2 regions of the Streptomyces sp. LX-29 genome follow, and region 2 is predicted to be linked to the other one. Evidence: riboswitches for the same ligand, from Rfam matches in the RefSeq annotation. Region 2 holds a riboswitch; the other holds the start of a gene.
What was found. A riboswitch is a leader RNA that binds a small molecule or an ion and turns the genes downstream of it on or off. The one in region 2 is predicted to bind FMN.
Positions count from the first base shown of each region.

Region 1: it holds a riboswitch for FMN, as region 2 does, so the genes downstream of both, ribB (3,4-dihydroxy-2-butanone-4-phosphate synthase) here and ribD (bifunctional diaminohydroxyphosphoribosylaminopyrimidine deaminase/5-amino-6-(5-phosphoribosylamino)uracil reductase RibD) in region 2, are expected to answer to the same signal.

Region 1 is NZ_CP089746.1:3,970,951-3,974,150, forward strand. It holds gene LRS74_RS17065 (FAD/NAD(P)-binding protein) at 1-107, shown strand, start outside; gene LRS74_RS17070 (endonuclease/exonuclease/phosphatase family protein) at 75-1,163, opposite strand; FMN riboswitch at 1,414-1,544, shown strand; gene ribB (3,4-dihydroxy-2-butanone-4-phosphate synthase) at 1,746-2,423, shown strand; gene LRS74_RS17080 (MFS transporter) at 2,765-3,200, shown strand, end outside.
Region 2 is NZ_CP089746.1:1,195,514-1,198,713, forward strand. It holds gene LRS74_RS05230 (riboflavin synthase) at 1-525, opposite strand, end outside; gene ribD (bifunctional diaminohydroxyphosphoribosylaminopyrimidine deaminase/5-amino-6-(5-phosphoribosylamino)uracil reductase RibD) at 527-1,714, opposite strand; FMN riboswitch at 1,878-2,008, opposite strand; gene LRS74_RS05240 (hypothetical protein) at 2,123-2,437, opposite strand; gene LRS74_RS05245 (ROK family transcriptional regulator) at 2,572-3,200, opposite strand, start outside.

The DNA of each region.
Region 1 (3,200 bases), 2.8 Mb from region 2:
GCACCCATGTGCGGATCCCGTTCGCCAACCACCTGCGCAACGTGACCCGTCAGGCGAGCTGGGTGGTGGACCAGCTAACGGGCCGGGGCGGCGGAGGCGGCGGGTAGGTCGTGCAGGTCGAGGTCGACCAGCAGCGCGCGGTGGTCGGTGTCCGCCAGGTCCAGGAAGCGGGTGGCGCGCGGCCACAGCGCCTCGCTGACCAGCACGTGGTCGATCTGGGCGCCGAGCGGCGGGGCGGTGAGGCTGGGCCAGGTCGGGGTGCGGGCGGCGCCGGTGAGCCGGGCGCTGTCGCGCAGCCCGGTGTCCAGGAGGGCGCGGAAGGCGGCGTGGTCCTGGGTGGCGTTGAAGTCGCCGGCGATCAGGGTCGGCAGGCTGCCGCGTCCGGCGGCGTGGTCGCGCAGCCAGCCCAACTCGGTGCGCCACAGGTCCACTCCCCCGGGCACCGGGGGCATGGGGTGCGCGACCTGCACCCGCACCAGGTGCCCGGCGACGGTGGCCACCGAGCCCGGCATGGAGAGCGTGCCCGGCACCCCCTCCTCGTCCGTCAGCGGATAGCGGCTGAGGATCGCCGAGCCCTCGGCCGGTCCGCCGATGACGACGTTGCGGTGCGGATAGGCCCGGCGCACGGCGGGGGTGTCCAGCGCCGCCGCGCAGCGGACGTCGCACTCCTGGACGGAGACCAGGTCCGGCCGCTCCGCGCGCAGCGCCGCCAACAGCCCCTCGGTGGCCCGGCCGAACTCCAGGTTCGCCGTCAACACCCGCACCCTGGCGACCACCCGCCCCCGCGGTTCGGAGGCGGCGGTCCCGTCGTACGGCTGGATGAACCACCCGGTGACGACCCCCGCCACCAGGGCCCACACACACCCGGCGGGCCAGCGGCCGACGATCGCCAGCAGCAGCCCCAGCGCGGCGGGGACCAGCAGCCAGGGCAGGAACGCCAGCAGCTGCGGCACCGGAGTGACTCCGTCGACATCCGCCGCCCGGCATCCCATGACCACGCTGACCACGGTCAGCGGAGCCACGGCGACCCAGGCCGCCGCCCGACGCGCCCGACCGACCCCGCCGGGCGGCGCCAGGAGGCGTAGGGCGCGCGACCCGCCCGCCGACCGCCACCCCGGTGCCGATCGGTCCGGGCTCCGCTCCTCGGTGACCGGTGTCTCCACGCCCACGCTTCAGCCTTTCGGTTCCATTCCGCTCGGGCGGAGGCCCCTGACGACGGCGCCCCGCGCGACGCCAGCCTTTCAGCAGCGGACGGGCGGCCTGGCCATCCGTCGCGTCGGCCCTCGGCTGTCGGTCGTCGCTGGCGCTAACTGGCCTGGTGGCCAAGCAAACTGATCTTCACTCAGCACCGAGAGATGTGATACTTGACACTTCGTCACCTCTCGGCTCTGTGTCAAAATGCTCGCAGAGTACTCGCGTGCTCCGGGGTCGGTGAAACTCCGAACCGGCGGTGAAAGTCCGCGACCCGGCCGAACCCATCGGCCGGTTGACCCGGTGGAACTCCGGGACCGACGGTCAAAGTCCGGATGGTAGGAAGTACGCGGCGGCACGAGGTTCGTGCGATGGCTCGCCCTGCGCCGGTCCGGCCGAGAACCGGGCCCGGGGCTCCGCCCATCGCGTCGGCCGTGCTCGCGATCCCCGGAACTGCGCAGGCGGACGGGGAGCGGCACCGGCTTCCGACATCCCACACCACGCCCCCGCCCGCTCCTGGCAGACCCGTATGGAAGGGCAGGAGGGCCACTCCCATGGCAGTGGTGGATCAGACCGCACACACGACGCAGCAGGCCGGGGCCACGACCGAGCGTCTGCTCGCGGTGGAGCAGGCGATCGAGGCGTTCGCCGAGGGCGGTTTCGTCGTCGTCTTCGACGCCGAATCCCGTGAGAACGAGGGCGATCTGATGGTCGCCGCCGAACACACCGATGAGCAGGCGCTCCAGCAGTTGCTGGACCACACCTCCGGGGTGGTCTGCGTGGCGCTCCCCGACGAGCGCGCCGCCGAGCTGCGGCTGCCGCAGATGGTGACGGACAACACCGGGCTGCACGAGACCGCGTTCACCGTCTCCGTCGACCTGAAGGAGGGCGGCACCACCGGCATCTCCGTGCAGGAGCGCGCCCGCACCATCCGGGCCCTGGCCGACCCGACCACCGCTCCGGACGACCTGTGCCGGCCCGGCCATGTCTTTCCGGTGCGGGCCCAGCCGGGCGGGGTGCTCCAGCGCGACGGCCACACCGAGGCCGCCGTCGACCTCTCCCTGCTGGCCGGGCTGTCCGGCGTCACCACCATGTGCGAAGTGGTCAAGCCGGACTGGAGCATGGCGCGCTACGAGGACCTGAGCCGGCTGGCGGCGAGTCGGTTGATGCCGCTGATCTCCGTGCGCGACCTGGCGGCCTATCGACTGGCGCGGGCGGCCAGGAGGCTCTGACACCCGAAGATCGACTGGTGGCCGTCCCGGGGCGGGTCTACGGTCGGGGGTAACGAGCGCCGCCGCGCGTCGACGCCCGCATCGGGGCCGGAGCCCGCATCAGGGCCGGTGCCCCGGTCGGGGCCGGAGCCCTGATCAGGGCCGGCTCGACCGTCACGGACGAGCGCGGAGGCCGCGGGGAACGGGCGTGTGCCCCCCCCCGAGCGGCGACGGCGTGGGCCCGGGCGACGGCGTGGGCCCGGCAGGACCGACCGAGCACGATCATGGCGACCTCCCGCCCGGCGGGCCCGGCGCAGACGGGTACGGCCGGGCGCCGCGGAGACGGCGGTGGCGGCAAGGGCATGGCACTCGCCGTCATCGCCGCGTGCCAGCTGATGGTGGTGCTGGACATCACCATCGTCAACATCGCGCTGCCGGACATCCAGAGCGCGTTGGACTTCTCCACGACCGGTCTGTCCTGGGTGGTCAACGCCTACACCCTCGCCTTCGGCGGGCTGCTGCTGCTCGGCGGCCGGGTCGGCGACATCCTGGGCCGCAGACGGGTGTTCAGCTACGGGGTGCTGCTCTTCGCGTTCGCCTCGCTGCTCGGCGGGCTGGCGCAGACCTCCGGCTGGCTGTTGGCGGCCCGGGCGCTCCAGGGCGCCGGGGGCGCCATCGCCTCCCCGACCGCGCTGGCGCTGATCACCACGACCTTCACCGAAGGCCCGGAGCGCAACCGGGCCTTCGGCGTCTTCTCCGCCGTCTCGGCGGCCGGTGGGGCGATCGGGGTGCTGGCGG
Region 2 (3,200 bases):
ACCGACCTGCTTGATGCCGAGGGTGGTCAGGGCGAGCGTGGTGGGGATCAGGCTGACGGTGAAGTGGTCGTCGGCGGCGTCGACGACGGTCAGGCTGATGCCGTCGACGGTGATGGAACCCTTCTCCACCACATAGCGGGCGATGCCGGTGGGCAGCGAGATCTTCACCAGCTCCCAGTGCTCGGCCGGGGTGCGCTCGAGGATGGTCCCGGTGCCGTCGACGTGGCCCTGGACCAGGTGGCCACCGAGCCGACCGCCCAGCTGCATGGGGCGCTCCAGGTTGACGCGCGCGCCGGGGACGAGGGCTCCGAGGCTGGAACGCTTCAGGGTCTCGGCCATGACATCGGCGGTGAACTGACCGTCGGCGGTCTCCACCACCGTCAGACAGACGCCGTTGACGGCGATGGAGTCGCCGTGTTTCGCGTCGTCGGTGACGAGGGGACCGCGCAGTCGGAAGCGGGACGCGTCGCCGAGGTCCTCGACGGCGACGACCTCACCCAGTTCTTCAACGATGCCCGTGAACACGTCAGTTCTCCTCGGAGTCGGTGTCGGTACTGGTGCTGGTGCTGGTGGATCCGGTGGCGCCGGGATCGGTGTCCGCGGCGTCGTGGCCGGTGCCGGCGGTGGGTACGGCGGTGTCGGCGGTGGGTACGGCGGTGATGCGCAGATCGGGCCCGAACCAGGTCACGTCGGTCACATCGAGGCGCAACGCCTCGGCGATGGTGGTGATTCCGGCGTCGGTGAGCGCGGCGCGCCCGGCGCCCAGCAGCACCGGGGCGAGGTACCCCACGACCTGGTCGACGGCGCCGGCGGCGACGAAGGAACCGGCCAGCGTGGGCCCGCCCTCCAGCAGCACCGAACGCACCCCGCGCGCGTGGAGGGCGGCGAGGAGGGCGTGGATCCCCAGGCCCGTGTCGTCGGCGGGCAGACGTACCACGTCCACGCCCGGCAGATGGTGGGTGTCGGCCTGCTCGGACACGGCGATCAGCGTCGGCGCGGCGTCGTCCAGGACCCGGGCGCTCGCCAGGATCATGGCGTTGGTGTCCACGACCACCCGCAGCGGCTGAGTGACCCCCTCACGGCCCCGTACGGCCAGGTGCGGGTCGTCGGTGCGCAGCGTGCCGGAGCCGACGACGACGGCGTCCGCCTCGGCGCGCAGCCGGTGCACGTCCGCGCGGGAGGCGGCCGAGGTGATCCAGCGGCTGGTGCCGTCGGCGGCGGCGATGCGGCCGTCGAGCGTCGCCGCGTACTTCCACACCACGTACGGGCGGCCGAGCCGGGCGGCGGTCAGCCAGGCGCGGTTGCCCGCCTCGGCCTCCTCGGCCAGCAACCCGACCTCCACCTCCACGCCGGCGGCCGCGAGGGTGGTGGCGCCGCCGGTCGCGGCGGGGGTGGGGTCGGCGACGGCGTAGACCACGCGGGCGATCCCGGCGTCGAGCAGCGCCTGGGCACAGGGCCCGGTGCGGCCGGTGTGGTTGCAGGGTTCCAGGGTGACGACGGCGGTGCCGCCACGGGCCCGGTCGCCGGCCGCGCGCAGCGCGTGCACCTCGGCGTGCGGCCCCCCGGCCCGCTGGTGCCATCCCTCGCCGACGGGCTGACCGTCCTGATCGAGGATCACGCAGCCGACGACCGGGTTGGGGCTGGTATGCCCGAGGCCACGGGCGGCGAGCGCGACGGCGCGGCGCATCGCTTGGGCTTCGGCTGCGGTGGCCACCGGGTCCTCCTGCCTCTTCGGGCACGGACTCCGGGGCTGTCGAAGAACGACAGAAGCGGGAACGCCGCACAACACGTACGCGGCCGCGACCGACGCGGACCGCCGCCGCGCATGCGCGGGTACGAGCCGTCGCCGACACGACGACGCACCGGTGCTTCGCCCGCCGCGCACTGCCTCCCATCCGGACTTTCACCGTCGGTCCAGGAATTTCACCTGGTCAACCGGCCGCTGGCTGCGGACGGGTCGCGGACTGTAACCGCCGGTTCGGATTTTCACCGACCCCGGAGTGCGCTGACGTCACTGGTACGCGACCAGTGTGCCACGGCTCATACGAGCGGATGGAGGCGGTCTCCGTGTGGCTTCTCTCACCCGTTCACCTGGTGAGACGCCGATGCCGAACACATCGCGTCAGGTATTCATGCCGTTCGTCCTTCGCGATCGCCCGAACGGCGCCGTCGTCCTCGGCCGCGCGGTGGGCGGTCCGGACGTGCTCGCGGAGCCGGCTGGACTCGGGGGTGCCCCGCTCGTGCGGGGCGTCGGCGCACACAGGGCGGTGAGCTGCTCCTGAACCGCCTCCAGCGGCAGCTGGGGACCGGAGCCGCCGCCCGCGTCCCGCTCCTCCGCCGACTGTCGCTCGACGGCGTCGAGCCGCGCCTTCCCCTCGGCGCGGCACCGCTCCGCGTCCTCCTTCGCCAGGTTGGTGCGCTCCAGCTCCGCCCGCACGCCTGGGGGTGCGGGGGCGGCGCGGGAGCGAGGGCCGATTCGGACGGCGTGCCGGGGCACGGGCGCGGCGACCAGGCGGCGCGATCCGGGCCGTGCCGCGGGACGCGACCGTCCGGTCGGAAGCGGAGGCCGCGTCAGACGGGGGCTCCGAAGAGGTCGTTCTGGGCGGCGTCCATGGCCGTGAGGACGGCGCCGCGCAGCACGGCCTCGCCGCCCAGCTCTCCCGCCCGCACCTCGGTGCGCAACGGGGACATGCCGGCGACCCGGGCCTCCACCAGACGGGCCAGCGCGGCGCCCCCGGCCCGGCCCAGCTCGCCGCCGAGGACGACGCGGCCGGGGTCGAGCACGGCGCAGGCCGCGGCCGCGCCGATCGCGACGCGGGCGGCGAGCGCGTCCAGGAAGGGCTCGCCACGGGCCCCGGCCGTGGCGGCAGCGCGGACGGCCGCCTCCGCGTCGGCCGCGGGCCAGCCGTGCGCGCCGGCCAGCTCCCGGACCGCGGCGCCGCCGACCAGGGCGTGGAAGCCACCGCCGCAGTCGGTCGCCGAGGGTAGGGCACCGGTGCCGGGCACCGGGAGGAAGCCGATCTCGCCGGCTCCGCCGGAGGCGCCGCGCCGCAGCGCACCGTCGAGAACCACGGCCGCGCCGACACCCTCGCCCAGCCACAGCAGAACGAAGGTGTCCCGATCGCGGGCGGCACCGGTCCGCTGTTCGGCGACGGCGGCCAGGTTGACCTCGTTCTCCAGCAGCACCGGGGCGGCGAACC